3 regions of the Moritella sp. 24 genome follow, and region 1 is predicted to be linked to each of the others. Evidence: predicted binding sites of a transcription regulator. Region 1 holds the regulator's gene; each other region holds the start of a gene.

Region 1 (10,772 bases):
AGACAAGCAACATCACTTTTACCTGTCAGCTTTCTTTCTTCAATTGTTTCAATACCATGATCTAAAGCGTTACGGACAAGATGCACAATCGGGTCAGAGAGTTTTTCCAGCATGATTTTATCCAATTCCGTTTCTTCCCCGTGCATACGAAGCAATACATTTTTACCTAATTGTTCACTTAGATCTCTGACCATTCGAGGTATCCGGTTAAAAGCAAATTGAATTGGTAGCATCCGAATTTTCATCACGCTATCTTGCATTTCACGGGTATGTTGAGATAACTGAATAAGACCCTTCTTTAAGGCTGGAAGTTTATCTGCAGAAAAGTCCTGCCCAAGTTCACCCAGCATCGCTTGAGTGATAACCAGCTCGCCGACCATATTAATTAAGGCATCAACTTTATCGATAGAGACTCGAATGGAACTTGTTTCTGTTGATTTGTTATTCGTTATTTTCTGGGGGGAAACTTGAGTACTTAGCACTGCTAAAGTAGATTCTTTATTATCTGCAGTAGGTACAATGTTCTGACATGATGCTGGGATTACAGCTTGTATTGCACTAGAGTGTGTAATAGTAATAGTAGAGTCATCCTCAACCCACTCAAATGCTTCTTTTATTTGTAATTCACTCACTTGACTAATTAATTCAAGATCCCAACTAACATAAATATCTTCGGGTAATACATCACTCCATCGTGGAATAGCCGTGAGTTTAGGCGTGACCTTAAGCTCTCCCATGTCTTGTAATTCAGCAAACATTAAACGCGGTTCGTTGCCTTGTTTCAGAATATCCTTGCCAGGGATAAAATTAATTAACCAATAACCGCCCTCTAAATGATTAATTATTGGTAACACGACTTCAGGCGTTATTTCTTCATTACTTGCTAATATTTGTTGCTGATATTCATCGACCTGTAAAAACGAATTGTATTGCAGCTTAAGTGCTTCAGCCTCCTCAGGTATCGACTCTGAATCACTCGCTAATCGTAATATCCACTCTCTTAAACAATCAACCGTTTTGAAAAAAAGGCGAATATGTCCATCGATAAGCGTTAATTTTCCTGCACGTAGATCATCTAATAATGCTTCAGCAACATGCGTAAATTCGGTTAACTGATTAAAACCAAACGTCCCTGCACCACCTTTAATTGAGTGAGCGACTCGAAAAATGGTGTTAATAACTTCACTATCAACAGCACCTGGATTTAATTTTAGAAGCTCAGTCTCCATCACCTCTAATCCTTCTACGCACTCTTCAATAAATACATGATGGAACTGTTTAAGATCGATATCCATGACTACCTCAACACTTTTTGAACGGTAGCAATAAGTTTTTCTGGATTAAAAGGTTTCACTATCCAGCCAGTCGCACCCGCAGATTTACCCGTCATTTTTATATCACTACCTGATTCAGTCGTTAACATTAAAATGGGGGTAAATTTATAAGTACTTTCATTACGTAAGTGGCGAATTAAACTAATGCCGTCCATGCGTGGCATATTAATATCAGAGATAATAAGGTCAAACTGCCCAGTTTTAGCTTTGGCTAATCCATCCACACCATCAACAGCCGCATCAACATGATAGCCAGCCTGCTTTAACGTGAATTGAACCATTTCGCGGATAGATAGCGAGTCATCTACAGCTAATATTCTCTTCATTAGAACACCTCATATTTATGCGTAATTAAAATAAGATTCGAATCCTAACGCTTTCACTACAGCCATAAATTTATCTGATGGTGATAAAAAAACGAGACTCGAATTATGTATCATTAGATGTTGAGCATAAGCATGAAATAGCTGACAAGACGCACTATCGATATGAGTAACACGATGCGCATCAAAAACTTGAGAATGAGAGTTAATAGGGAGTGTATCAAGCGTTACTTTAAGCAGCGCGATAGAGGTAATATCAATTTTCTCACCTAATTCCATGGCGATAGAGCGCTGTTCCATAATCGCTAATCCTACATTGTCTAAAACATACCATCACAAAAACTTAATTATTTTTCTAACTAATGTTGAGTATAGGAAAGGATTAAATAAAGAAGTAAAAGATGATCAAAACTGTGACGTTAGAGCAAAATTAGAAAATGATTTTTAGATTTGGGGGAACGAAAAAGAAGGAAATAAGGAAGATAAGAGAGATAAGAGAGATAAGAGAGATAATGAATAATCAGATTATTTATTATCTCTCCTCAGAAGTATGGACGAAAAATGTGATTACATCCAATCAGTATTACGGATAATACCAACAGCAACACCTTCTATATCAAAATGTTGAAAGTTTAGATCAACACGAATAGTGCTCATTTCATCGTTCTCTGGATGCAGCAAAATTTCACAGCCTTGTTGTTCAAAACGTTTCACTGTTACTTCATCATCTACACGTGCAACAACAACTTGGCCTTTACTAATATTCTTCGTTTTATGTACCGCTAATAAATCGCCATCCATAATACCAATATTACGCATACTCTCACCGCGTACACGCAGTAAAAAATCAGCTGTCGGTGTAAACATTGAAGGATCGACATTGTAGTGCGCTTCAATGTGTTCTTGCGCTAAAATTGGCTCGCCGGCTGCAACCTGCCCGATTAAAGGTAAACCGCTATCATTGCTCGCGTCTTCGGCATCAACCAACAAACGAATACCTCGAGAAGTGCCCGCTAAAATTTCAATATGGCCTTTTCGTGCTAATGCTTTTAAATGTTCTTCTGCTGCATTAGGAGAACGAAAACCAAGCTCTTTCGCGATTTCAGCTCGAGTAGGTGGCATACCTGTATTTTTAATATGTTGCTTAACTAATGCAAATACTTCTGCTTGTCTTTGTGTTAATGCTTTCATCATGAACCCTAACTGGTTTTATATACAGTTTCTTGTAATTATATACAGTAATAATCAGTTTGCAATATCAGCAGTGATGATATCCGCATAATAATGAATTAATCGTTTGCAGGTGCTTAAACACAGATTTATGCCTACACATCTGATATTATTGGAGTAAGCACTCTCGCATTTTTAACAACAGAATGATAACTCCTATGCAACAAACACCGTCAATGTTAAGTCGAAGTTTCGTTAATGGCTTAGTTAAATCTCAATATGTTCCAGATAATCCAGTTAATGCGCTGAATTTAGATTTAACACGTCCTATCGTGTATGCATTAAAAACTAAATCAATGACCGATCTGGTTGCATTGCAACGCGCCTGTAAAGAACTAGGCTTACCGGATCCACTCACACCAATAAAAGTTAACGGGGTTATAATTCCCAGTTATGTTTGTCTAGATAACCCTGCGCCACTCTTTGGCCAAGTGAAAGATACCGATGTGTTTTTCAATGAGTTTCAGCAATTATTACGCTTGCATAAAGACGACAAAGCACTTGATATACAGTTAATGCCAGTCGCTCTTTTTTGGGGCCGCGCACCAGGTAAAGAAGGTCAGGTACCGTTACTGTCATTAGCGAATAGTATTTCTCCAAGCCGTTTACGTAAAACGTTCATTGTTGGTCTTAACCGTAAAGATAATTTAGTTCGTTTTAACAAACCCGTATCATTGCGTTTCATGGCAGATCAACACGGTACTGATGAAAAAATTGTTCAAAAATTAATTCGTGTTGCAAAAATTCATTTCAGCCGTCAAAAACTAGCGGCATCGGGACCAAAACTACCTAATCGCTACCAACTTTTTGAGCAATTACTGCGTAACCCTGAAGTGAAAAAAGCGATTCAAGTAGAGATCGCAGAGCAAAATATTTCCGCACAAAAAGCTGAAAAACGCGCCAATGATTATATTGATGAAATCGCGAGTGATTTCTCATATAAGCTAGTTAAAAATACAAGTAACTTCATGACATGGCTATGGAACAAAATCTATAGCGGTATCAAGGTTAACAACGCAGAACAAGTACGTAAACTTGCTGCCGACGGTCATGAAATTGTATTCATGCCTTGCCATCGTAGCCACATGGATTACTTACTTATTTCTTACGTTATTTATAACGAAGGCTTGATACCGCCACATATCGCAGCTGGTATTAACCTTAACTTCTTCCCTGCGGGCCCCATGTTCCGTCGCGGTGGTGCGTTCTTCTTACGCCGTACATTTAAAGGCAATAAACTTTACGCGACCATTTTTAGAGAATACCTCAGCTTATTATTCTCTAAAGGTTATTCGGTAGAATTCTTTACTGAAGGTGGTCGAAGCCGAACAGGTCGTTTATTACCACCAAAAACAGGTATGCTTAATATGACGTTACAGGCAATGCTAAGAGAGCAAAGCCGACCAATAACCTTGGTTCCTGTATACCTCGGTTACGATCATGTAATGGAAGTAAGCACTTACGTAAAAGAATTGTCTGGTGCGAATAAGAAAAAAGAAAGCATGTTCCAAGTATTTGGGATCGCTAAAAAATTAAAAAACTACGGCCAGGCATTTGTGAACTTTGGCGAGCCAATTAACCTTAACCAATATTTAAATAAACACGTTGAAAATTGGCGTGATGATATGAATATGCCGGTTGAAGAGCAGCCTCAATGGTTACACCAAACGACACGCGATCTTGCTAATCAGGTAATGGTGAAAATTAATAATGCGGCGGCTGTAAATGCATTAACGATTTGTGCATTAATTTTACACGCGGCACCACACAAGGCGTTAAGCCGAGAAATTTTAGTGAAGCAAATTGATAGCTACCTAAAATTACTGCGTAATAACCCTTATAGTGAATTCAGTACTTTGCCAGAAAACAGTGCCGAAGAAATTCTGGACCAAGCAATCTCACTGAAAAAGTTCACAGTGCGTGAAGATAGTTTAGGCCAGATGCTGTCGATGTCATACGAACAAGCAGTACTGTTAACCTTCTATCGTAATAATATTTTACACCTGTTTGCAGTACCTTCATTAATCGCGGCTATCGCGTCAGAAAGACCACAAATTAATGTGCAAGAAATTAACGCGAAAGTACGTCAACTTTATCCTTTAATTCAAGCTGAACTGTTCTTAAAATATTCAGATGATGAATTGGATGATTGCGTTACTGACACGTTAAGTGAAATGCAGCAACAAGGTCTAATTGAAAATAATAATGATGTGATCACGCCAGTAGCTGAACGTTTAATGTCACTGAAATTACTTGCTGCAAGTATCCAAGAAACATTACAACGTTACTCTATTGTACTGACTGTATTAGAGCATGACCAAGTTATTGAGAAGAAGAAACTTGAAGACCGTAGCCAGCTCATTGCTGAACGTTTATCGTCACTCAATGGTGTTAGTGCACCAGAATTCTTTGATAAGAAAGTGTTTGCTATCTTTATTGAAAAGCTACAAGAGTTGGATTACTTATCTGATACAGGTACAGCTAAAGCGGATAAGATCGCTAAATTATCAAATACAGTAAGAAGCCTAACGACTCTAGAAGTTAAGCAAACGATATCTGATGTAATGCTTAGCCAACAGACTAATGATGCCTAAACTAACATAATAAAATCTCATTATTGTACGTAATAAAAAAGGAGCCTCGGCTCCTTTTTTATTTATCTACTTTTCATTAAGCTAAAAACTTAAACATAACTTAAAAAAATACCTGCAAAAATAGCCATTCCAACATAGTTATTATGTAAGAAAGCTTTAAAACAAGATTCTCTATCACGATTCACAATCAAACTTTGTTGATATACAAACAAGCCAGCTACAACTGTTAACCCAACAAAATACACCGTCGGCAATACTAATAACCAACCAAGAATACCAAGGCATAATAATGATGATAATTGCAGTAAACCAACAATCAACTTATCTTTATCACCAAACAAAATAGCTGTAGATTTGATGCCAATTTTTAAATCATCATCTCGATCTACCATCGCATACAAGGTGTCATAAGCGACTGTCCATAAAATATTGGCTACAAACAATAACCATGCATAGCTCGGTACTGTGTCTAACTGCGCAGCAAACCCCATCGGAATAGCCCAACCAAATGCCATCCCTAATACAACTTGAGGAAGATGAGTATAGCGCTTCATGAAGGGGTAGCTCGCAGCCAGCACAACTGCGACAAACGATAACATTATCGTCAGCGTATTCATGGTTAACACAAGTAGAAATGCTAATAGCGTGAGAGCAAAGAAAAATATCAATGCTGCACGACTTGAGATCCGCCCTGCTGCAAGTGGTCTATTTTCAGTGCGTTTTACATGTCCATCAACACGGCGGTCTGCAAAATCATTAATGACACAACCTGCTGCACGCATAAAAATAACGCCCAATGTAAATACAAGTAGAACATCTAATTTAGGCATTCCTTCAGCTGCAATCCATAATGCCCAAAGTGTTGGCCACATTAACAGTAAAGTACCAATCGGTTTATCCATACGAGTAAGCTGTATGTAATCTTTCATCTTTGATGTCATAATCGACATGTAGTTAACATCCTTCTATTATTTATATGCCAAAGCATCAGGTAAAAAAACTTCAGCAACAAGCAATGATTTTCCGCCTAATAAAAAACATGAACGACGACCAAATAAAGATGCTTTAGGCTCTGAAGAAAATAAATGAGACAGGGAATATATCTTACTCTGAGAATCAAACTCAGCAATTTCAATTTCACTACGCTGCATGTCTGGCGCGTTAAATAATACGCTACCGAGTGAACGATTACCCAATTTATCGAGTTCAGCGCCTGGTGCAGTCAGTGTATTTGACGGCATAACACTACGTGCAAAGACCCAAGCCGTACCATCAAGTTTCAGTAAAACTTCGCGTACAAAACCGATATTATCCGTTAGATTTAATTTTATTTTTTCGTCGTCGGACAGTGGATAATGACCCTCCGTTAATACTTCAACTGTAAACGTCTGGCAATATTGCTTCAACCTTGTCGTTAATGAACCAGTATCAACTAACCAATCATAAAGCCGCGTAGATAGAGTTTCTTCTAATATGGTTGGCCATCGCCATTTTGAATCGCACCCAATAGGGCCGCTTGATAATGTAGGTTCACACATCTGAGTATTATTTATATTATCTGACATATTATAAATTGCTTTTTTACAACGAAATCTGGCGTAATTATCTGCTATTCAGACCAAGATTGTAAGCAGGGACACAACTTGTTGACTGATTTATTTAATTAATCATTTGAAAGTGAGTATACTGACCATCAATCTAACTTCTTTCACGCCTCATTTAACTAAGGATACGGTCAATGAAAAAATTACTCTGGCTCTTATGCATGATAACAGCATCGCTCTCATCCGCAGCCGTATCAGCCAACGATAGTAATAAGCCCGTGTATATTTATTTTGGCTTAGAGCCTGATATTATTACGAACTATATCAGTGAAACGAACAAGATTGGTTTTATCAGTGTATCAATAGAATTTATGCTCGCAGATAATAAAAGCTTAGATGTAATAGAAAAACATGAACCGTTAATCAGAGATAAAATAATTTCATTATTAGGCCAACAATCACCACAGCATTTACGCTCTCTGACTGGTAGAGAAGAGGTCCGAAAGATGATTCAAAATGAAGTTAATAGTTTATTAAAGCAAGAAAGCGGTGAAGCGGTTATCGAGAATTTATTATTTACCAAATATTTATTAATGTAGTTATTACAATAAACAGTAACTGAACCAATACCACACTCATAAAAAAGGAGTTAGCCATTTAGCCAACTCCTTTATCAATTTAATTTGTTAACAACCCAGGTAAATGGCTAATTAACTTTTGATTGCGTTAATGATCGCAGTCGTTGAACAACCATCTTCAAACTGTAAAATATTAACTTTACCGCCATTCGCAAGCACTTGCTTATGACCAGCAATCTCTTCAACTTTATAATCGCCACCTTTCACTAATACATCAGGTAACAACTCTGTAATTAAACGCTCCGGAGTTTCTTCCGTAAATTCAACAACCCAATCAACAGCACCTAACGCTGCAAGTACTGTCATGCGACGGTCACAAGTATTAACCGGACGACCAGCACCTTTTAGGCCACGAACTGATGCATCAGAGTTAACAGCAAGGATTAAACGTTGTCCCAATTTACGTGCTGAGTTTAGATAAGAAACATGACCAGCATGAAGAATATCAAAACAGCCATTTGTCATGACAATATTCTCGCCACGTAATTTAGCTGATTTAACCGCGATCTTTAGTTGCTCTTCAGTCAGCACACCAAAGCCGCTTTCATGAGAGCCATACACTGAATTAGCTAATTCAATAGGGCTAACTGTCGAAGTACCAATTTTAGCAACAACAACACTTGCTCCTGCGTTTGCTAATGCACATGCTTGTTCCAATGAAGAACCTGCAGATACTGCAGCGGCTAACACAGAAATAACCGTATCACCGGCACCAGTTACATCATATACTTCTTGCGCTAGTGCAGGCAGATGGAATTCATCTTGCCCAGCTCGAATTAACGTCATGCCCTTTTCACTACGTGTAACCAATAACGCTTCGAAGTCGTGTTCAGCAATTAATTTTCGGCCTTTCTCAACCAAATCCTCTTCACTTTTACAATGACCAACGACCGCTTCAAATTCAGATAGATTTGGCGTTAATAATGTTGCACCACGGTACTTCTCAAAGTCACACCCTTTTGGATCAACAAAAACTTTCACACCCTGCTGTTTTGCAGCTTGGATCATCTGCTGAACTTCAACCAATGCGCCTTTATTGTAGTCTGACACGATCATGACTTTATGCGTCTGTAAACCAGTTGCAACTTTAGCTAATAATGGTTGATGATCGATACCTTCAAAACCATTTTCAAAATCTAAGCGAATAAGTTGCTGATTACGACTTAAAACACGTAATTTAGTAATCGTCGGATAATTATCAAGTTGCTGAAAATCACAACGAACATTAACAGCATCCATTTGATTCGTTAATGCCTGTGCAGCTTCATCCTTACCCGTTAAGCCTAGTAATGTTGAATTCGCACCAAGAGCCGCAATATTAAGCGCAACGTTTGCCGCCCCACCCGGACGCTCTTCAATATGTTCAACCTTAACCACCGGGACAGGTGCTTCAGGTGATATACGACTAGCATCACCATTCCAATAGCGATCTAACATTACATCGCCAACGACCAAAATACTTGCTTGAGTAAAATCAGGTAAAATGACTTCCATTATTCTCTCGATAATTTCTAATTAAAAGATTTAAATTTATGATCTAAAAATGCTTGGCCACACCCAACAACTAAACCAAGTACATGCGCCGCATTCGCCACATTAAGACCAAATAGTGGGAAAAACCCGAGTACTAACCACACCAACATAAAACCAATATACGGTTTTGGTAAACTAATACCTTGCTCTGGCGCTAACCAGCCAGTCCACCAAATATAACCGACTAAGGCATAAACTACACCCGATAAACCACCAAAATTGGGCCCAGATAATAAAAACTGACCAATATTAGGGATTAACGCAGCAACTAAAAACAACAGCAATAATTTCTTACTGCCCATTTTATTTTCAATCAAGCCACCAAGGTACCACCACCATAATAAATTAAATACTAGGTGTAAGACTGAAAAATGCATGATAGCAGGCGTAAACAAACGCCAAAATTCAGCCAGTGACGTAAAGCTCAAATCAAAAGGAAAGTGTAACGCCGCATAAATAAATTCATTTTGGGTCAGCATGCTAAAATACATGGCAGCAAATACAAGTAGGCTCAATGTAAAAATAACTAAAGTAACCTTACCCGCATGCATTAGAAAATTGGCAGCCATATTACCCGAAGTATAATTAAAATTTGCCGTACGCGTATCTGCAACATCCCAAGATGCTGCTTGGTACTTATCTTGATACGGGTTAGCTAAAAACAAATCTAATTCTTCTGATGCCATCTCAACATGTGTCATTGCAGGCAAACAAATAGCAAAACCTTCTTCAGTTTGAGCTACTTTTGCATCTATTTTTTTTACTGCTAAATAATCCACAAACGCTTGAGCCATACGCGGATTATTAATTACGCCTATTTCTATCATGCTATTACCTATTTTGTTACAAACGCATATTCTCTGCGCCACGCTTCAAAACCGCCATCCATGCTATATACATTTTCAAAACCTTGTTCCACGAGGTATTGTGCCGCGCCTTGGCTACTACGGCCATGATAGCAAACCACAACAACTGGCGTCTCAAAATCAGTTTCCTGCATAAACAGCCCTAAAGTTGAATCCGTTAAATGTAATGAATCTTCTATATGGGCATCTGTGAATGATTGTGGATCACGGATATCGACAATTTTAGCGCCAGTGCTATCACTGACTAATTGTTGAACTTCGTTAATTGAAATATGTCTAAATTGCATTGTTGAATTATCCTTACATATTCATAAAATATTGCATTATCTCTGAGCATAGTTAAAGCATAAAACTACTTTAACCCTTAGTGAGCCATACAGAAACTTATGATAAGATAATAACATATTAATCACTTAAGTACTCCGCCTCACAAAGAGCGTAAATAAAGAGAGAATTGAACATGATAGTAGTCACTGGTGGTGCAGGTTTTATTGGTAGTAACATAGTTAAATCACTTAATGAGAAAGGTAGAACAGATATCCTTGTTGTTGATGATCTTTCTGATGGCACTAAATTCGTTAATATTGTTGATCTCGATATTGCCGACTATTTAGATAAAGATGAATTCCGCTCACGTATTAACGCTGGTGATGATTTCGCTCTTTTAGGTGGTATTGATGCAATTTTCCATGAAGGCGCTATCTCTGCAA
Region 2 (10,772 bases), 1.6 Mb from region 1:
ATCAAGTCTTTGCTGTGTTTCCAATTGTGCTCTAGTGCGGGCTTTTAAGATGTTCTCTATGCGGGTTAGGCGTTGCTCAACAGAGCGTTTAGGTTTGCTCGTAACAACCTGCTCAGTACTATCATTAACATCAAGAACTGTAGCAGGTGCCGCGTGCCCGAATCCACTATAAAGAACGGCCATCATAATGGCCGCTTTCGTATTAATTCGATTCAAGGTGACTAATCCTTAGTAAACTAGCACTGCGCGTCGGTTTTTAGAGAATGCTGCGTCAGTATGAGAAGTATCAACTGGTTTCTCTTCGCCATAACTTACTGTTGAAATTTGGCTTGAAGACACACCTAGATTGTTTAGGTATTTAACAACTGCATCAGCACGGCGTTCGCCTAGTGCGATGTTATAACCTGGTGTACCACGTTCATCCGCATGGCCTTCAATTAATACTTTAACCGCTGGGTTATCGATTAAGAAGTTAGCGTGATCTTGTAATAGTTCGCCATATTCAGCTGTAACAGCTTGCTGATCAAAACCAAAGTAAACTACGTGACGTTTACGTAATTCATCAATCACTTGTTTTTTAACTTCTTCAGCAGTTAAGTTTTCAACTGGATCAATACTTACGTCAGTATCACTACCAACAACAACATTTGAACCAGATTCAGCATTCGCTGTTGAATCATTTAGTGTTTGTTGTGCAGAGCTTTCAACTGCATCATTTGCAGTTTTATCAGTTGTTGAGCTACATGCAGCCAATGTCAGCATTGGTAACGCAATCACTAAACTTTTTAAGATTTTATTTAGTTGCATTTTCATTTTCCTATCAATAATTAATTCTTTTTAGATGTCAAGAAAGGTGACCAAGCTGGTGCTTTTACTTCTCCATCACTTGCTGGTAAAACCGCTTTAAAACGTCCATCCATTGAGACTAGCGACAATACCTGTTTTCCCTTAACAACCGTGCTGTAAATCACCATACTGCCGTTTGGCGCAATACTTGGTGACTTATCAAGACGACCGTTAGTCAGTTTTTGAACATATCCATCTGACAAATCCTGCTTAGTTATACTATACTTGCCTTTTTGCAAACTGACCATCACTAAATTCTTGCCATCAGGAGTAATTGAAGAATTTAAGTTTGCGTTCCCCTCAAAGGTAAGTCGTTTAATTTTCTTACTTTCTAAATTAATTTGGTAAATCTGTGGGCGACCGCCACGTTCCGATGTGAATACAATCGACTTACCATCTGGCGTCCACGTAGCTTCCGTGTCAATACCGCGATTTTTAGTCAGTCTTTCTAACCCTTTTGTCTTTAAATCATAAACGTAGACATCAGCTTGGCCCGACTTAGAGAGTATCATCGCGAGTTTTGTGCCATCCGGTGAAAATACCGGTAAAATATTGCTACCTTTGTATGGTTCAATCAGCTCTCGTTTTTGAGTAACAAGATCATAAATCCAGATTTCATGTTTTTTATCTTCCATGCTCATGTACGCTAACTTTTTACCTGTCGGATCCCATGATGGAGACATAACAGGCTCAGTTGAGCGGAACAATACATGCTGATTCATGCCATCATAATCAGAAATTAATAATTTAAATGGATATTTATCATCATAGTTAATAGACACATAAGCAATACGAGTTAAGAAAGCACCACGTGTACCCGTTAGATTTTCAAAAATATAATCACTTAAGCGATGCGAAATATGACGAGGACGACGTGTCGAAAAGTTACCTTTTAAATTAAGTTTAATATGGTCGGTATTTTTCACTAACTGCTCATCAATCTTTTGCGGTGTTTGATTTTTAAATCCAGACAACACATTAATTAACTGAAAGTGAATTTGTAAACGGCCATTACTTAACGGCTTTATCGTACCAATGACAATCGCTTCAACACCCGTTTCTTTCCAGGCAGCATAATCAACCGCACTTTCTGTTGCAGGTGTTTGCGGCATCAAATTACGTTCTAACGGTGAGAAACGACCACTATTACGTAGATCATCAGCAATAATACTGGCAAAGTCCGTCATATCCTTTGGTTGAGGCTGTGCACCTAACCACTTAAACGGTACCACAGCAACAGGTCTAGCGCTGTTTGTACCTTCTGTGATCACAATTTCTAATGCTGCATACGCGATTTGAATCTGCATGAAACATAAAATAAAAAAAGATAAAAATCGTTTAGTCATTCTCATATTAAATCTCTGGTCTAAAAATCAAATTAATATTTTTAAGTTTGCTGGCAACATCTGGATCCGCAGACATAGGTAACGAACCCGCTTTATTTACGGCATTAACACCGGCTCTACAAACAACGTTATCACCTTTACCACTCGTAACACTTAACACCAACCCAGAGTTAGATAAACGAATATTAAGCGCACATGATTTACCTTTCATCGCATCACTTGTTAACATATTTCGTTGAATTGAGCTTTGAATTCGTGCGGTGTACTTGTCTACTTCACTCAATACCTCTTGCTGACGTACAGCATCAAGTTGTTGAATTTCACTATCAAGTTCAGACGCAAATTCAGCTTCAATCTGGGCTTGCATTAACTTCTCTTGTCTATCTCGTTCTATTTTAGCTAAACGTTGACGTTCTTTTTCTGCAGCTTTACGTTTCTGCTCTGCAACACGTTTCTTTTCAGCCTCTTGACGTTTACGCTCCTGCTCAGCCTTCAGCTTGGCTTCTTCTGCCTTTTTACGCTTCTTCTCTGCAGCAACTTCAGCCTGACGCTTACGCTCTTTCTCTTCAGCTACAAGGCGTTTTTTCTCCGCCGCTGCGGCTGCTTGCTCTGATTTTTTACGCTCTAACTCTTTTTTAGCACGTTGCTGTTCGGCTTTTTTCGTTTCAGCTTCCGCTTTTTTACGTTCTTCTACTTTTTTCAAGCGTTGTTGCTCTGCTTTAACCGCCGCAGCTTCCGCTAATTTACGCTCAACTTCCTTTTCTGCTCGTTTAGTTTCAGCGCGTTTTGCCGCTTGTTCTGCTTTTAACTGTTGGTTTTTAGCTTTTACAATTGCAGCTTCTTTCTGTCGACGCTCTTCATTCAACTTTTTAATGCGATCTTCCGCTTGCTGTAAACGCTGTTGTTCTTTTCTACGTTTATCTTGTTCTGTACGTTTAATACGTTCAGCGTGCTGTTTAACCGCTTGCTCATTCACGACCACGGCCTGAATCGCTTGCGCTTTTGGTTTTGGCTGTGGTTTTAATGGTGTAGATGTGGCGCTAAGGCCTAACACTATAAGCAGTACAGCATGTAGCCCTACTGAAACAATAACTGCAACCGAGTACTTAGACTGATTATCCTTCATCTTTATATATACCCTACTATAACCCTACTCTTTACTCTACAGGGTCAGTCATTAGACCAACAGAGGGAGCGCCAGCTTGCTGTAAAACAACCATTAAACGAATAACTTGTTCATAAGCAACAGACCCATCCCCTTTAACTACAACAGGTGTGTCCGGTTGTAATTTCAAGTGTGCAGCAACCAAAGTAGCTAAATCATCTGGAGACATAGGTGACTTATCACCATCGCCCACATCAAGATAATACAGACCGTCTTTATCAACAGAAGCAACAATTGGCGGCTTACTGTCTTCTGATAATGCTTCAGCTTGTGCTTGAGGTAAATCAACAAGCACACCTTGAGTAACTAATGGTGCTGTCACCATAAAGATAATAAGTAGTACCAACATCACATCGATGTAAGGTACGACATTAATTTCCGCAACAGGTCGTCTACGTTTGCGTTGATAAGGCTGCATCGCTTAGTCCTGCGTTCGTTTAGCCAATGTTTGGCGATGTAAAATACTTGAGAACTCTTCCATGAAGTTAGCGTAATTATTTTCTATTCTCATGACAGTATTAGAGAATCGGTTATAAGCTATAACAGCAGGAATAGCGGCAAATAAGCCCATTGCGGTTGCAATCAACGCTTCTGCAATACCCGGTGCAACCATCGCAAGAGTGGCTTGTTGTACAGCACCTAACGCAATAAATGAACTCATGATACCCCATACAGTCCCGAATAGACCGATATAAGGACTAATAGAACCTATGGTCGCCAAGTTATTTAAATTAACTTCAAGATCATCAACTTCACGAGATAAAGCCACTCGCATCGCACGATGACTGCCATCCATGATCGCATCTGTATTCTCTTGGTTTGCATTATGAATACGTACATATTCTCTAAAGCCAGAGTGGAAAATTAATTCCATTCCTTGAATATTATTCTTTCGGGCTTCACTTTCTTTATATAATTTTGATAAGTCGATACCAGACCAAAATCTATCTTCAAATCGCTTTGACGCTTCACTTGCTTGCGTTAAAACTTTTGAACGATGAAAAATCATAGCCCATGATGCTACGGACATGGAAAGCAATAATAGCATTACCGCTTTAACCAATAGGCTAGCTTCCCAAAAAAGACCAAAAAATGAAATGTCAGCAGGTTCCACTGGTAAGTTTCCTTATAATTTCTGTCGGCATCGCACAAGGTTTCTTATGTGATAATTGAATGCACGCCACTTTAACTGTTAATTCTGATAACAACTTACCATTTTCATGATAAATACTCTGAGAAAAGACCAGAGATGCGCGTTTTAGTTCCTTGATATGTGATTTTATAATTAATAAATCGTCAAGGTATGCGGAATAACGATAATCTATATCTATTTTGCGAACCACAAATGCAATGTCACTCTGTAATAGTTGCGCTTGCGAAAAGCCCTTATTACGTAACATTTCGGTTCTTGCGCGTTCAGCGTAATTTAAATAATTACTGTGATAAACCACGCCACCAGCATCAGTATCTTCAAAATAAACTCGCACATTGAATTCATTTTGTACTATTTCATTTTGCATTATTCTCAAGTCCACATTTCTAACACTACAGGCCTAACTTATAACGCTACAATCGCGTTGTTTTACGTTATAAGTTTATTAATATACCTGACAAAAATTAGATATGAAATTGATTTAATGTGAAGAATACGTTTCTACACTTACTTTTCTGGGTAATCGAAGCCTAAATGCAGATAAGCACGCGGTGTTGCAATACGTCCACGCGGTGTACGTTGTAAAAAACCTTGTTGAATAAGGTAAGGTTCAAGTACATCTTCAATCGTTTCACGCTCTTCACCAATTGCAGCTGCCACGTTATCTAAACCAACAGGGCCACCAGAGAAGGTATCAACAATCGCAATTAACAGTTTACGATCCATGTAATCAAAACCACAGGTATCAACATCAAGCATGCTGAGTGCAGCTGATGAGATCTCGGCATCGATATCGCCATCGTGTTTAACTTCCGCGTAATCACGTACACGGCGTAACAAGCGGTTAGCAATACGTGGTGTTCCACGTGAGCGTCTCGCTATTTCTAACGCACCAGCACTGTCCATGTTCAATTCTAAACAATTTGCCGAACGTAAAACGATATCTTGTAGATCTTCAACTTTATAAAACTCAAGGCGCTGAACAATACCAAAGCGGTCACGCAATGGCGATGTTAATGAACCTGCACGTGTCGTTGCACCGATAAGTGTGAAAGGCGGTAAATCAAGCTTGATAGAACGTGCAGACGGGCCTTCACCAATCATGATATCTAATTGATAATCTTCCATTGCTGGATATAGTATTTCTTCAATTGATGGATTAAGACGGTGGATCTCATCAATAAATAATACGTCATGGGGTTCAAGATTCGTTAACAACGCAGCTAAATCGCCTGCTTTCTCTAATACCGGCCCAGATGTGGTTTTAATGCTCACACCCATCTCGTTCGCCACAATATTTGCTAATGTGGTTTTACCTAATCCGGGTGGACCAAAAATTAATAAATGATCCAATGCATCATCACGACGTTTACTGGCTTCAATAAAAATTTCCATTTGATCACGTACGTGATCTTGACCTTGGTAATCCGATAACATCTTAGGTCGGATTGCACGGTCTATGACTTCTTCTTCGCGGATAACACCGCCAGAAATTAATCGATCAGCTTCAATCACTAAAGTAACTTCCTAAATTAATTCTGTAAGGTAGCGCGTAATGCAAGACGAATGATATCTTCACAACTCATGCTTGGTTGTGCAACTTGTTTAATCATCTTCGCAACTTGAGCTGGTTTATAACCAAGTCCAACCAAGGCATCTTCAGCTTCTTCAATCGCATTTGACGACGTATTGCCATAACCTTGTAATTGCGCTTTATCTGCTTCTGGTGTAAATAAATCTTGAGTAACCCAGTTTTTCAGACGATCACGCATTTCCACCAATAAACGTTCCGCAGTCTTTTTACCCACACCAGGTAACTTAACCAAACTGTTAATATCATCATGTTCAACACAGTGTGCAAACTGATTGGCTGTCATGCCAGACAAAATAGCGAGCGCTAACTTAGGACCAACACCGTTTACTTTAATTAATTCACGGAACATCAAACGTTCCATTTTATTATTAAAACCGTAAAGTAATTGCGCATCTTCTCGAACAACAAAGTGGGTGTAAACAATCACTTCTGAATCGACATCGCCCAATTCATAAAAACAGCTCATCGGTAATTGAACTTCATAACCGACACCGTTTACTTCAAGTAAAATCTCTGGTGGTTGCTTTTCTAATAAGGTGCCACGTAAACGTCCAATCACAATTATTTCCAACATTTTTTAAAACGAATATAATGTTCAGTAGCATAATAAAATACTGGTTAAATATCCAGATCATTTTATTTTGCTATCACGACACCACACGATTAATTAAAGCGACCACGTGCAGTGCCCTTCACTTTACCAGCCATGTTTATTAAGGTGCGTAAGCTCTGAGCGTGACATAAAGCAACCGCTAATCCATCCGCAGCATCTGCTTGTGGTGTACCCGCTAGTTTAAGCAGATTAACGACCATTTGCTGAACTTGCTCTTTATCCGCCCCACCATTACCAACAACAGCTTGTTTAATCTGCCTAGCGGTATACTCACCCACTTCTAAATCAGCTGATACAGCTGCAACAATTGCAGCACCACGGGCTTGACCCAATTTTAATGCTGACGCGGCATTCTTACCCATAAATACATCTTCAATCGCAAATTTATCAGGTTGAAATTGAATAATAATTTCACTTACCCCTGCATGAATTTGTTTTAACCGCTCAGGTAACGAGTCACCCGATGTACGGATACAACCACTGCCTAGATACTGAAATTTGCCCTGTACATGCCGGATCACACCGTATCCAGTGATTCGAGAACCCGGATCAATACCAAGAATAATGCTCATCTTTATCATCTTTAAAAGTCATGTTTATAATTACAGTATACCTGTCCCATCCTTTGAAACCCAAAGGCTAAATGATTATGACTAATCAATTGAGATAACGCATATAAATTAAACAATAAAAATACGATGCTATAACGTGCTGCCAGTTCTATTTTGTAAAGAAGTGTATTTCAAATCGTTTGGCGATATTGATACATTGTGAATAAATGTTAGCTTGTTATAATGCGCGTTTTTACAGCATACCTTGTGGGGCTAAAATGAAAAGAGTCGTATTATATACGCAAAAGAAGTGTCCAAATTGTGATACGGCAAAGCGCTACTTAGATGAGAAGAAAATCCCTTACCGCTTATGCAGCGTGAATGAACCACGCGGCAGTAAAGAACTCGCTTCAATTGGTGGCCGTGGTGTACCAACACTCAAGATAGGCGATCAAGTACTACGTGGTTTTTCAATCAAATCATTTGAAAGCATGTATCGCAGTTAAATCCCCTGTACGAATAGGCTGTTAGTGCCCTTGTCATTAACAGCAGCATTTAATCATTACTATATGGATATGAATCATGAAAAACCGTTTTGCTCAGATAGGTCTTATCATTACTTTATTGTTTTCAACGTTTGTAAATAGCGCAGAAATAGACAGTATCGACCTTAAAGTCACCATGAAACAAATGAGATTAGCGTATACTCAAGCAATGAAAACCACATCTGCGGATGAGTTTAACGTGCGTATTGATGAAATGAGTAAAATGCTTGCCGTTGCACAAAGCTATAACTTTTCACCAGATCGCGCAGAGATGTCAAATCAAGGTTTAAATAAAGTTGAGTCTGTGCTTAATAGCATTCAAAAAGTGGATGTAACTGAAGCCAACTTAGACCTTGCTAAAAGTAAGTTGGAGCAAGTTGATAGCTTAAGAAAAGAATACCACAAGAAAAGTAAGCCTAGCGTTTGGCAACTGATTTTTGGTTAATTAACGCTTAAGTCTTCGCGAATAAACAATGAAATATCGGTGATGAATATTTACCGTCATATGAATAAAATTAGGAACAGACTGCATGTCAAAGACTCTCGATGAGAACCAAATAGCAACAATTCAAGCTTACGATGAAGAGAAGCGCCTTAGCTATTTATTAAAAGAAGTAACAAGCGAACGTAAAATCTGGATCTTAACGGATGAACACGGTTGTGTAATGCTAAATAACGATGACGAAGATTGTGTGCCAGTATGGCCTAACGCAGAGTTTGCACAAGCTTGGGCAACAGGCGAATGGAAAGATTGTAAAACAGAATCGATTTCATTAGCTAAATGGCAAAGCCGTTGGACATCAGGTTTAATGGATGACGACTTAGCTATCGTTGTTTTCCCAAATCTTGATGACGAAGGTCTTATTATGTTCCCAGACGAATTTGATATGGCACTACAGAAACAAGCAAAGAAAAACCGCTAGAACGCAGTAACGCTATCGTATAAAGCATGTCGCGGTGAATTACCTAGGCATGCCTCTTATCACACCGCCTACTTTAATGCCGCACCTTAAAACCAATCTCGTCCTCTCATAATATGCCCCTCCATATCGCTAAGTTAAATTAATGTTATTTTATTTGTCATGAATCTAAGGTATGGTTTGATATTCACGAGCAACCGGCCTAACGATATGATTTCAAACAAACTAAGATTATTCACTCTCTTTATATGTTTCTCATTACTTTCTGGCTGCTCTATTGTTCGATGGCAGATAGATAGCGCTGAAGAACACCTTAAATCAGTGGGTTTTGAGCAGCATAGTCTTGCCCTAGAAGAAGGTGGCACGCTGAGTTATTGGCGTGGTGGTAAAGGTCAACCTCTACTGCTTATCCACGGTTTTGGCGGTAATGCAGTCACTACGTGGAAAAATGAAATGTTTGAGCTAAGTAAAAACTATCAAGTCATTGCACCTGATCTTACTTGGTTTGGTGACTCATTCAGTGCGGGTGAAGCGAATCTAACAACACAAACACAAGCTATCTGGCAGCTAATCGATGACCTGCAACTCGATAACGTCAATATTGCCAGTATCTCTTATGGTGGCTTTATCACTTTCAACATGCTGAACAATAACCTCCAAGATGAGCGAATTAATAAAGCCATTATTATCGCCAGTCCTGGGCCTTATTTTAGTGATGATGATCTTGCCGCATTAAACCAACGTTTTTCTGTTGATAGTCCTGAAGATTTTTTTGTTCCGAAGAATAGTGATGAATTACGCCGTTTATTTGATGGCATACTCGTTGCGCCTAAAATGATGCCTGATTTTATTGCAGACCAAATCTATCAAAATTACTTTTCTGCGTGGCACAAACAAAAAATTGCTATGATCCAATCACTGCAAGACGACCGAGACGCCTTACTAGAAATACCCATAACGCCAACCCCAACACTGCTGATCTGGGGAGAAAAAGATCGCATCTTTCCCGTCGAAAATGGCATTTACCTGAGTAAAAAAATACAAGCTCCACTGGTTGTAATACCAAATACCGGCCACGGGGTAACAAATGAACAGCCCGATATGGTTGTGCATTTAATTAAAACCTTTATTGAAAGTGAAACGCTATAATCACTGCGCTAACATCACTTTATGACGCGTGATTTATGTACAATACTGTGGTTATAGTTGGTAATTTGAGTGAAGACATTTATTATTTAGTGATTACACTTTAAGAGTATTAAATTGAGTTATGAGTAAAAAACATTACGTAGTGTGGAAAGGTGTTAAAACAGGTGTGTTTGACAACTGGTCTGAAACCAAAGCACAGATTGATGGTCGTAGCGATGCCCAATACATGGGGTTTCCATCAAAAGACGAAGCTGATCAAGCATTCGCCTCAACCTATACCCGTGCATTAATGAAACGCTCATTAGCAAAAGAAGGGTCAACGGGTTCTGGTGTTAAACCAAAAACAACTCGCTCATCAAGTGCACCAAAGTCTATTTTGTCTGCCGCACCACAAGTAGCAGACTTAAATATCTATTGTGACGGCGCTTGTTCACCTAACCCGGGTAAATCCGGTACGGGCATGGCTGTCTATGAGAAAGAACAGCTTACGCAGCTTTGGTATGGCCTATATGAAGCAAACGGCACGAATAACTCTGCGGAATTAAATGGTTTGTTGGTTGCTTTTCGCTTTGCGGCTTCTCATATCCAACAAGGTAAAACAGTACAGGTCTTGTCTGATTCAAGATATTCAATTGACTGCATCACTAAGTGGGCAAAAGGCTGGAAAAATAAAGGTTGGAAACGGGGTAAAAATGAAGAAATTAAAAACCTCGCGATTATTCAACAATGTTTTACTTTGTATGAGCAACTAAAATCTAATTTAATTATTTCTCATGTAAAAGGCCACGCAAATATTGAAGGCAACGAACTATCAGATCGCATGGCTGTATTAGCACGTAGTCAGCAAGAACCTAAACTAGTGCAATATACAAAGAGTATTAACATTAGTG
Region 3 (10,772 bases), 530 kb from region 1:
CTGCAACTGCAATATCATTAACTTGACTGACCAAATGATCGATTGATATATCCATGTGTTCGCTACGACTCCCTTGCTTACAAATGACTGCTGATAAACGATTAATTCTTAATATGGTACTTATAACACTGCTACTTAATATGACCCTGCTGTGACAGATACGCCATTATTTGCTCGACAGACGTTGCAACAGGGTTGCTACCATTGTCTAAATAAAGCTCTGGTTTCTCTGGAGCCTCATAAACAGAATCAATACCGGTGAAGTTTTTAATCTCCCCTGCACGGGCTTTTTTATACAGACCTTTTGGATCACGCTGCTCACAGGTTGCAAGATCAGCATCAACATGGATCTCTATAAACTCGCTATCACCAAGCAATGAGCGTACTAGCTCACGCTCTTGACGATGTGGAGAAATAAATGCAGTTAATACAATAACACCCGCATCAACCATTAACTTTGCCACTTCTCCCACTCTGCGAATATTTTCTTTACGATCATCATCGCTAAAGCCAAGATCACCACATAAGCCAAAACGTACATTGTCACCGTCTAGTAGATAAGTGTGATAACCCGCTTTATGTAATTCATTCTCTAACGCACCTGCGACCGTTGATTTACCTGAACCACTTAAGCCAGTAAACCATAATACACAGGGCTGCTGTTTTTTATTCGCTGCTCTTGCTGCTTTATCAACACTATGTTGATGCCATACGATATTGTCTGTTGCTGTTTTGCCAGCATCACTTTCCTTGATAATTGTTGTCATTACACACTCACAGATAAAATGGGAATACATATGGGATCATTACTAATACCACAGAAGAATAAGCAATCGATGTTGGTACACCGAGTTTAAGGTAGTCTGATAGCGCATAATTTCCAGCGCTATAAACCATTAAATTGGTTTGATAACCATAAGGCGATATAAAGCTGGCACTGGCGCCAAAAATAACCGCCATAATGAAAGGTAATTCACTCACACCATAGCTTTGCGCCAAACTAAAAGCGATTGGAAACGCGAGAGCTGCAGCTGCATTATTAGTAATGAGCTCGCTGAGTAATAATGTCGCAAGATAAGTTGCAATAAATGCAGCTAATACCCCCCAACCATTGAAAACGTCGAGTAAGTAGTTCGCTAATAAATCGGATACGCCAGTCGTCTGTAACATATTCGATAATGCTAATGCACTGCCAACAACAATCCATAGATCAACGGGTAAACGTCTACGGATCTCTTGCAGTGATAGTGTGCCGCTCATACACAGCAGTAATACAAATATCACCAACCCTTTCAATAACGGTAATGTACCTGTTAACGCTAAAGCAATTGTACCAACAAAGCCTGCTAATACAGTGATACTACGATGATCACTTAACCGTGTTGCCACATCTAAACCACTGACGACAACAAAATCACGACTCAAGTCTTTGCTATTTTTAAACACCGCACCAGGGGCTAATAATAATGTATCACCCGCGCGTAAACGCACATTACCTAAACCGCCACGTAATGGACTATGACCACGACGTATAGCGACAACCACAGAATCGAAATGCTCTCTGAACTTACTTTCTTTTAACGTTAAACCATTTAATTTTGATGAATGACTGACAATCACTTCAACAAGATGCTGCCCATTTAGTTCGCCTTGACCAAATAACGTCAGTCCTTTAATGTCTTGCAAGACACCGACTGAATCAACATCACCACAGAACAATAGCTGATCGTTCGCTTGCAGTATTTCTTCAGGGCAAACAGGACAAATCACCTCACCGTCTCGTTGAATCTCAGCAAGGTATAATTGTTTTAACGCCCGTAAATTGTTCTCAGCAATACTTTTGCCAACAAGATCCGAGTTCGCTTTTACGCGTGCTTCTAAAAAATAAACTAACTCTTCATTATCATCTTGATTGTGATCAGGTAATCGATGGCTCATGGTAATAAGCACAACCATCCCTGCCATAAAGCCCGCTAAGCCTATAATAGAAAATTCAAAAAAGCCCAATGAAGGTAGGCCAGCATCAACCACAAAACTATTTACAATCAAGTTTGTCGAAGTACCAATTAAGGTCAAAGTGCCACCGAAAATAGCAGCATAAGAAAGTGGAATAAGTAATTTAGTGGGTGCGTGGGTATTATTACGTTTCACTGCACCAATTAATGATGCAACAACAGCGGTGTTGTTCGTAAAAGAAGACAATAAGGCAGTGGAAATACCAAGTTTAGCAACCACAACTGTAAAGCGGCCCGTTGACAACTGTCGACCGATCCAGCTAATTAAACGTGTTTTTTCAATCGTAATCGAAATCAATAATAATAAAATTAATGTGATAAGAGAAGGATTAGTAAATCCAGCCATCACTTGTGGCATTTCAATAAAGCCTGACAAGTAAGCTAAAATTACCATCCCACCAAATAAACTCGATGGTCGAAACTTACCTGAGATAAGTAGACCAATAAAGATCATTAGTGAGACTAAAATACTTCCCTGTATCACATTCATAACAACATCCTACAGCTTGCTAATATCGATAGCTTGCCATTTAGGGAAGTGTTTGCGTACTAACGCATTCAATTCAGCTTCAAACTCACTAAATTCATGTGAGTGAGTACTTCCTTTCGACTCGAGTACTTGTTCAATCATACCGGCACCAACGGTTACGTTAGTCAGTCGATCAATCACAATGAAACTCCCCGTATCAGCAACATCTTGATACTTGTCGGCAGGAACGGCTTCTGTCAGCGTTAACTCACATAAACCAATTTCATTTAATGCAAGCTCAGTCGCAGCAGACTCTTCCAACGTATTCACATCCACTTTATTACGGAGCAATGTAAACTGACCTGTGGTTTTCTTACTTGCGAGTTTAATATCATATTGACGACCTAGCTCAAGAACTTGATCAGACATCCATACAACATTCGCTACAAGTGAATCAGATAAGATCGGCTGTTGTGCTTTTGATACCAGAATATCACCACGGCTCACATCAATTTCATCAGTCAGTGTTAACGTGATAGCTTGATCTTGATGCGCAGACGAGAGTTCACCATCAAAAGTTACAATCGATTTAACTGTGCTTGATTTACCAGACGGCAGAGCGACAACTTCATCACCAACATTAATTTGACCAGCTGCAATCGTGCCAGCAAAACCACGGAAATCAAGGTTTGGACGATTCACGTATTGCACAGGTAAACGGAATGGTTTATCGAGTGCATCATCAGATGTATCAACAGCTTCTAAACACTCTAATAATGTACGTCCCTTGAACCAAGGTGTACGCGTAGAACGATCGACAACGTTGTCGCCCAATAATGCAGATAACGGTGTGAACTCAATCGTAATATCGTTTAATTTTTCAGTAAAAGCTAAGTATTCCTCTTTGATTTCTTCAAAGCGCTGCTCAGAAAAATCAACTAGATCCATTTTATTAATGGCAACAACAAAATGTTTAATACCCAATAATGACGCAATATACGAATGACGTTTAGTTTGCGTTAATACACCTTTACGAGCATCGATTAAGATCACCGCAAGATCACACGTTGACGCACCTGTCGCCATATTACGTGTGTATTCTTCATGTCCTGGCGTATCTGCAATAATAAACTTACGTGTTGCTGTCGAGAAATAACGGTATGCAACATCAATGGTAATACCCTGCTCGCGCTCAGCAGCAAGGCCATCAACTAATAAAGCTAAATCAATCGCTTCACCTGTTGTACCTGATTTTTGACTATCAACATGTAACGCCGCTAATTGATCTTCATAGATCTGATGCGAATCATGTAATAAACGACCAATAAGACTACTCTTACCATCATCAACACTGCCACACGTTAAAAAACGTAATAAGCTTTTATGCTGCTGTTGGTGTAAGTAGGTTTCGATATCTGTTTGTGCTAATTCATTTGCTATTTGACTGTTCATCTATCCTGCTCCTACCTAGAAATAACCTTGACGTTTCTTTTGCTCCATTGAAGCAGAAGAATCATGGTCAATCATACGTCCTTGTCGTTCACTGCTTGTTGCCAGTAACATTTCTTCAATAATTTCAGGCAATGTTAATGCTTCAGATTCCACAGCACCTGTGAGTGGATAACAGCCCAGCGTTCTAAAACGCACCATTTTCTCTTCTATTTTCTCACCTTCTTGTAGCTTCATGCGATCATCATCAACCATGATCAAAGCACCGTCACGTTCAACAACAGGACGTTTTGCAGCAAGGTAAAGTGGTACAATTTCGATTTGTTCTTGGTAGATATATTGCCAAATATCCAATTCAGTCCAGTTTGATAATGGGAAAACACGAATACTTTCACCCTTATTCACTTGACCGTTGTAAGTACGCCATAATTCAGGGCGTTGGTTTTTTGGATCCCAGCGATGGTTCTTATCACGGAATGAATACACGCGTTCTTTCGCTCGTGATTTTTCTTCATCACGTCGTGCGCCACCAAATGCAGCATCAAAACCATATTTGTCTAGTGCCTGTTTCAGGCCTTGGGTTTTCATGATGTCGGTATGCTTTGAACTACCGTGATCAAATGGACTACAGCCCATCGCGATCCCTTCAGGATTCTGATGCACTAATAAGTCAAAACCATATTTCTCTACAGTCTTGTCACGAAACTCAATCATTTCGCGAAACTTCCAGTTAGTATCAACATGCAATAATGGAAACGGGATCTTACCTGGGTAAAAAGCTTTACGCGCAAGATGCAGCATCACTGATGAGTCTTTACCGATTGAATACATCATTACCGGATTATCGAACTCTGCAGCAACTTCCCTGATTATGTGGATACTTTCAGCTTCCAGCTGTTTAAGGTGGGTCAACCTCTGTTGATTCATCTTCTACTCCATCAGACCAAATTGGATAATTTCATATCGTTTGGATCAATATAGCCCCTTTACTTATAACCGCCAAAGAACATAAACTGATTTTTAATAACTTTTAGGAATATAGGAGGGATGTCGGTAGATTATAAAAAGATAAAGAATATTATTGATAGGAATAAATTAAATGCTAAAACAATAGATTATATTGCTCACTATCCTTATCACCAGCGAGGCCAACGTATAAACCAATTAAGCGAATCCCACGCTTATCTTGCTTTGTCATTGCTTGTGCGAATAGGTCAGAAAATAAGTGCTCATCTAAAGTCGTAATGCTTTGTTCAGTGGTTGTAGAAACAAAATCGTTAAATTTAAGTTTAACACCCTGCTTGGTAATGCGCATATCAGGAGATGCTTTTTGCAAGCGTTGCAGTAGCGTTTGATATAATTGTGGAAACAATGCCATGCACTGCTCTAATGTCAGGATGTCTTCAGGTAATGTAATTTCAACGCCTACCGATTTACGATTTTGTTCATTACAAACAGGGCGATTATCTATTCCCTGACAGCGTTCTAATAAACTATGACCTAACTTACCAAAGCTATCAATAATATCCTGAGCAGGAAATTTAAGAACATCAGCACACGTATATAAACCGACACGATTAAGCTTTTGCCAAGTCACCTTACCCACTCCGGGAATTTTGTTTAATGGTAAGTCTGCAACAAAAGATTTCACTTGAGGAGGCGTAATAACAAATGATCCATTTGGCTTATTAATATCTGACGCTACTTTAGCCAAAAACTTCACCGGTGCCACTCCCGCAGACGCAGTAAGTGCTAACTCAGATTCAATACTTTTTCGAATATCTTCCGCTATTAACGTCGCACTACCAGAAAATAATTCACAGTCAGTAACATCTAAAAAGGCTTCATCTAGGGACAGTGGTTCAATCAAATCAGTATAACGAGAAAATATTTCATGGATCTGAGCAGAGACTTCTCGATATACCTGCATACGTGACGGCACAAGCGTTAAGTCAGGGCAGAGTTGCATTGCTTTATAAGAAGACATCGCAGAGCGTACACCATACTGACGGGCAATATAATTACACGTAGCAATCACTCCACGGCGATCACTCATGCCACCAATCGCGATAGGAATATCTTTGTAAGCAGGATTGTCACGTACTTCTACATTCGCGAAATACGCATCCATATCGATATGAATTATTTTTCTCATGATTTAACTAACTATAACCACGTAAATAGGACTGTATAAAAGACCAGTTAATTATAAATAAAATTAATGCAGAGAACAAATGATTAAATAAGAAATTGAGCACGGTGAGATTTATCCTATGTTTATACATCCATGTACAAACGCAGAATGGCTAAAATAATTAAATCAGGTTTAATTTATCGACAATTGTCATCCACCCAGCAGGTTCATGCATCAACTTATCAGCTCTAAAGTGCTCTCCGCCAAATTTTAACTTATGACCTGCAAAATTAAGAAGAACTCTCTCTTTTTCAATCCGTCCAATCTGAGAAAATAACTCCCGAACCATATCTAAAGCGGGTGTCTCGCTAGCATACTCATTAACGGCTTCTTCACCGAACAAACCTGCAATACCATAATCATCATCCATTTCATAAAAAGCACGGTAGTGTAGTCTTTTAGCTGCCTTTTCGATATCAATCGCCATATTCGATAGTCGACAATTTAGTGTTTGTCCGTGTGCAAAACTGATAGCAGCAGTAGCACCACCTGCAATATTACCAGGGATCATATCAGCGACTAACGCTGCCGATTGTGATTCTACTTTAAGTTTTTTAGCATCGATAATAACTTTACATAAATTATATTCGACAGTCAGTCCTTTGCTTTTATACTTCTTAAGCATCTCATTAAGTCGAACTAAATGCGCAATAGTTTTAGCATCTGAGCGACCATGACGGACTGCACCTAATGCATTAACGTGAGTAACACTACTTAGCATTCCCCCGCCAAATGAAAACAAATCACCTGCAATTTTCTTTCCCATTCTCTTCTTAAAATATGCCGCTGTTTTCGTATTTTCATGTAATGCAGCATCTATCGTAGAAAGCAATGGATTAGCGGGAAGGTCTTGAGCATTGCTTAAGTTTTTTTTCCATTCATAAATATTCACAACAGCACTATGAACTTGCATCAATGGTCCTAACGTAGTCGAAGCAGATACACCTAAAGCACTTCCCCCTGTATACGCGCCACCCGTTCCAGACATGAACTTGGACACATCTACAATCGCATCAGCTGAATCGCCTATATAGCCAGCTATATCACTGCGCATGTCACTTACAGTTACCCCTAATAACTTTGCATCATCGTAAGCAGCCTGCTTCGTATATCCACCTTTCTTATGCAGTTTCTTCTGACGAGCATTTAATCTTGCGCTTTTTTTAGTACCTAGAGTCGAACCTCTACGAATTATACAACCTTGAGTACCTACTCCTGCAATACCAGCATTAGCTAATATAGACTCTCTGCTTTTACCTTTTTCAAAATTATCTCTCGATCTTTCCAGATCATAACTTTTATTTCGACCAAACATTATTTATCCTCTCATATTTTGAATTATGGAAGCTCATGTATATACCTAAGAGCAAATCATCACATAATTCGAAATACTACATTTAAGAATTAGAATGTTAATAGCATACGTTGTCGATGACAGAGACAGTGTAAGGGATTGTAACCTGCGGTTTAAATTGCGTATTCAGCAGAGGGGGATAATTAAAATAGGGGTATGAAGATAAATTGTTATGTTGAACCACAAACAAAACAAGGCGCAGATGCACCTTGTTATATTTAGCTAATAGAAACGATGACAGCTAATTAAAATACATAACCCACACTCACCATGTATACCAATGGATCGATATCTGTTTCAATTTTGTAGCTATCATTACCAACATCGAACGTAACATCTGAACTGATACCTGCATACATCACAGATGCATTTACCAACCATTTCTCATTAATTTTATAATCCACACCAACTTGCGCAGCTAAACCAACAGAATTACTCATATCTAGATTACTTAGTCCAGCGCCTTTACCAGTATCATTAAATTTAGTGTCATAGAACACCGTGAAGTTAACACCAGCACCTACGTAAGGGCGTAATTTAGAGCCTGCATTACCAAAATAATACTGCGCTAATAATGTTGGTGGTAGTTGATGAACTTCAGCAATCACACCAGTCGCTTCGAGTGCAACTTCATGCTTGAATGGCGTAGCAGCAACTAACTCAATACCAATATTGTCCGTTGCCATATAGGTAAAGTTCAAACCCAGTTGGGTATTATCGTTCACCTGAAATTCACCAAAATTAGCTACACCTGTTATATCAACATCATCACTTGATTCATTAGGTGCAACCATAATAGCGCCGGCACGAACAATAATATCCCCTTGTTGATGAGCGAAAGCAGGGGCTGCAAGCGTTGCTGATAATAAAGAGGCGGTGATTAATCCTGATAAGATCTTCTTGTTCATGTAGTGCTCCATTAAAACGGGTATGTTTTTCATTTCAAATACAGCCTCATCGCATTTGATGTTCTTTGACACCATTTTGCAACAAAGCATTAACCTAGATGTACTTTGCCATATTAATGAAACTCCAAATTGATCTGTATCAAACACAACCCAAATACTCACTAAGGGATACTTAAATTAAACTATGGGGACTGAACTTTTACTCTATTACATCATCGCCTAATACTAACTAAGTACCACCAAGAAAATTACAAGTATTAGATCTACTAATGAACTAAAAATTGCACTTATCATTTGAATTTGAAATATAATTAAGTTTACTCCTTCGCATTAAGTCTAAAGACTAGAATTAAATAAAGGTGCCATTGTGCTAGAAAAGTCGTTAGCCGCTAGGTCAGCTCAGCTAGAATTAAAATTATCTCGCCAGCAAAAATCAAATGCTTTACGTCGAAATATTTTAGAGCTAATTGTTAACTCACAACCTGTTTCTGAAATCTTATTAGAAGTAGTAAAAGGTGTCGAGCTGGATCACGAAGGAATGATATGTAGTATTTTGCTATTAGATCCTGAGACTAAGCAGCTAACTCACGGCGCTTCAACACAATTACCAAGCTTTTATAATGACGCTATCGATGGCATTCTCGTCGGGGCAGGTGTCGGCTCATGTGGCACTGCCGCATTCTCTGGCGAACGCGTTATTGTAGAAGACATTGCAACACATGATTATTGGTGTGAATTTACTCCCCTTGCAAAACAGGCAGGTCTAGCTTCATGCTGGTCAGAACCGATTATCGGCTCTAATCGTAAAGTCCTTGGTACATTTGCGATTTATCACCGCCATGTTTGTAGCCCAAGTGATGACGACTTCGAGATCATTGAGCAATCTGCCAACTTGGCCAGTATTGCAATAGAGCTCGCAGGCGCCAATGAAAAAATATGGCAGCAAGAAAATCACGATAATTTGACTGGCTTATTCAATCAAAAATACATCAATCACCAGTTAAATAATATCATCCAACAAGATAAATCCCATGATCAAAAATTAGCGGTTATTCACCTCAATCTGGATGGTTTTAAAGAAATTAATGATAATTTAGAGCGTAAATGGGGAAATGAGTTACTCCTCCAGACCGCATCGCGCATTAAAGATTCAATACGCAGTCAAGATCACGTAGCAAGATTAGATGCCGATCAATTCATCATCATCATTCCGAATCTTGCAGACGATGATGTCAGTGAGCAAACAATTCAAACCCTTTATCATAATTTATCAACCCCTTTTAAGCTCAATGATAAAGTGCATCATATCTCGGCCTGTATAGGGATTACGTTTTACCCTGATGATGCACTCACTGCTGAAAATATATTTAACAATGCAGAGCAAGCAGTGCTCAGTGCCAAAGCGTATGGTCGAGGTAGCCACCATTATTTTAATTCGCAAATGCGAGAGGCTGTATTAGCACGTGCAAGTATCATTAACGATATGCAAAGAGCAATTGAAAATGAAGAGTTTAGCTTGGTATACCAACCCGTTATTGATTTAACGTCTGGTCAGGTTAACAAAGTTGAGGCACTGCTACGTTGGCACCACCCGTCTAAAGGACTGATTCCACCACTCGACTTCATTCCGCTTGCAGAAGAAATCGGGGTTATTAATAACATTGGTCGATGGGTATTTAAAACTGCTATGCATCAAGTTGCAGCATGGCGTAAACACCTTAATCCGAACTTAAAGGTATCAATAAACTCATCGCCACTCGAGTTCCGTAATAGTACTTCAGAGCTTGCCTTCGACTATATAAAGAAGCACAACTTGGACCCTACAAGTCTTGTTATAGAGATTACAGAAGGCTTACTGATTGAATCGACAGATGATGTCACAGATAAACTGCATGAACTACGTGACAAAGGAATACAGATCGCAATCGATGATTTTGGTACAGGCTATGCGTCTTTATCTTATTTGAAAAAATTCAATGTCGATTATTTAAAAATTGATAAAAGCTTTGTCATGAATATGACTAGAGGTGATAATGACCATGTTATTTGCAAAGCTATTTTAATGATGGCGAAACAGATGGGATTAAAAGTTATTGCAGAAGGCATTGAAACCAAAGAACATTTTGAATTATTACAACAAATGAATTGTGAATGTGGACAGGGCTATCATATAGCAAGACCATTAACTCCTGAGGATTTTGAAGCCTATTACCTCAACCGTTCTAAAAATTAGCGGAAGACATCGTTAATACCATGATATAAAAATGAAAACAGTAATATATATTACTGTTTTCACGTTCTAAGCAACACTAGATGATACGATTTTCGTTCAACATCTTTTGTTTAGCTTCTTCTTTTGCCATCTTAGCTTTACGCTTGTCGC

The links. The regulator LexA, encoded in region 1, represses DNA repair genes until DNA is damaged. The targets are predictions, from matches to a motif close to TACTGTATNNNNATACAGTA.
Region 2: the regulator LexA is predicted to act here: its motif matches at 6,717-6,736, upstream of ruvA (Holliday junction branch migration protein RuvA).
Region 3: the regulator LexA is predicted to act here: its motif matches at 6,118-6,137, upstream of dinB (DNA polymerase IV).

Annotation. Positions count from the first base shown of each region.
Region 1 covers NZ_CP056123.1:184,997-195,768, reverse strand. Annotated here, with positions in the region: gene HWV00_RS00925 (chemotaxis protein CheA) at 1-1,295, opposite strand, end outside; gene HWV00_RS00920 (response regulator) at 1,298-1,660, opposite strand; gene HWV00_RS00915 (STAS domain-containing protein) at 1,676-1,957, opposite strand; gene lexA (transcriptional repressor LexA) at 2,225-2,848, opposite strand; gene plsB (glycerol-3-phosphate 1-O-acyltransferase PlsB) at 3,046-5,481, shown strand; gene ubiA (4-hydroxybenzoate octaprenyltransferase) at 5,571-6,431, opposite strand; gene HWV00_RS00895 (chorismate lyase) at 6,450-7,046, opposite strand; gene HWV00_RS00890 (flagellar basal body-associated FliL family protein) at 7,220-7,624, shown strand; gene hldE (bifunctional D-glycero-beta-D-manno-heptose-7-phosphate kinase/D-glycero-beta-D-manno-heptose 1-phosphate adenylyltransferase HldE) at 7,736-9,157, opposite strand; gene glpG (rhomboid family intramembrane serine protease GlpG) at 9,175-10,023, opposite strand; gene glpE (thiosulfate sulfurtransferase GlpE) at 10,032-10,349, opposite strand; gene rfaD (ADP-glyceromanno-heptose 6-epimerase) at 10,523-10,772, shown strand, end outside.
Region 2 covers NZ_CP056123.1:3,198,616-3,209,387, forward strand. Annotated here, with positions in the region: gene ybgF (tol-pal system protein YbgF) at 1-216, opposite strand, end outside; gene pal (peptidoglycan-associated lipoprotein Pal) at 229-807, opposite strand; gene tolB (Tol-Pal system beta propeller repeat protein TolB) at 828-2,198, opposite strand; gene tolA (cell envelope integrity protein TolA) at 2,200-3,318, opposite strand; gene tolR (protein TolR) at 3,350-3,775, opposite strand; gene tolQ (protein TolQ) at 3,779-4,471, opposite strand; gene ybgC (tol-pal system-associated acyl-CoA thioesterase) at 4,458-4,877, opposite strand; gene ruvB (Holliday junction branch migration DNA helicase RuvB) at 5,018-6,025, opposite strand; gene ruvA (Holliday junction branch migration protein RuvA) at 6,043-6,663, opposite strand; gene ruvC (crossover junction endodeoxyribonuclease RuvC) at 6,768-7,289, opposite strand; gene HWV00_RS14280 (glutaredoxin family protein) at 7,547-7,774, shown strand; gene HWV00_RS14285 (cytochrome b562) at 7,851-8,258, shown strand; gene HWV00_RS14290 (DUF2750 domain-containing protein) at 8,344-8,736, shown strand; gene HWV00_RS14295 (alpha/beta fold hydrolase) at 8,944-9,882, shown strand; gene HWV00_RS14300 (ribonuclease H family protein) at 10,004-10,772, shown strand, end outside.
Region 3 covers NZ_CP056123.1:712,087-722,858, reverse strand. Annotated here, with positions in the region: gene cysQ (3'(2'),5'-bisphosphate nucleotidase CysQ) at 1-55, opposite strand, end outside; gene cysC (adenylyl-sulfate kinase) at 132-767, opposite strand; gene HWV00_RS03370 (SLC13 family permease) at 775-2,505, opposite strand; gene cysN (sulfate adenylyltransferase subunit CysN) at 2,515-3,936, opposite strand; gene cysD (sulfate adenylyltransferase subunit CysD) at 3,952-4,860, opposite strand; gene dinB (DNA polymerase IV) at 5,036-6,088, opposite strand; gene HWV00_RS03350 (hypothetical protein) at 6,249-7,442, opposite strand; gene ompW (outer membrane protein OmpW) at 7,727-8,389, opposite strand; gene HWV00_RS03340 (bifunctional diguanylate cyclase/phosphodiesterase) at 8,757-10,622, shown strand; gene nqrM ((Na+)-NQR maturation NqrM) at 10,699-10,772, opposite strand, start outside.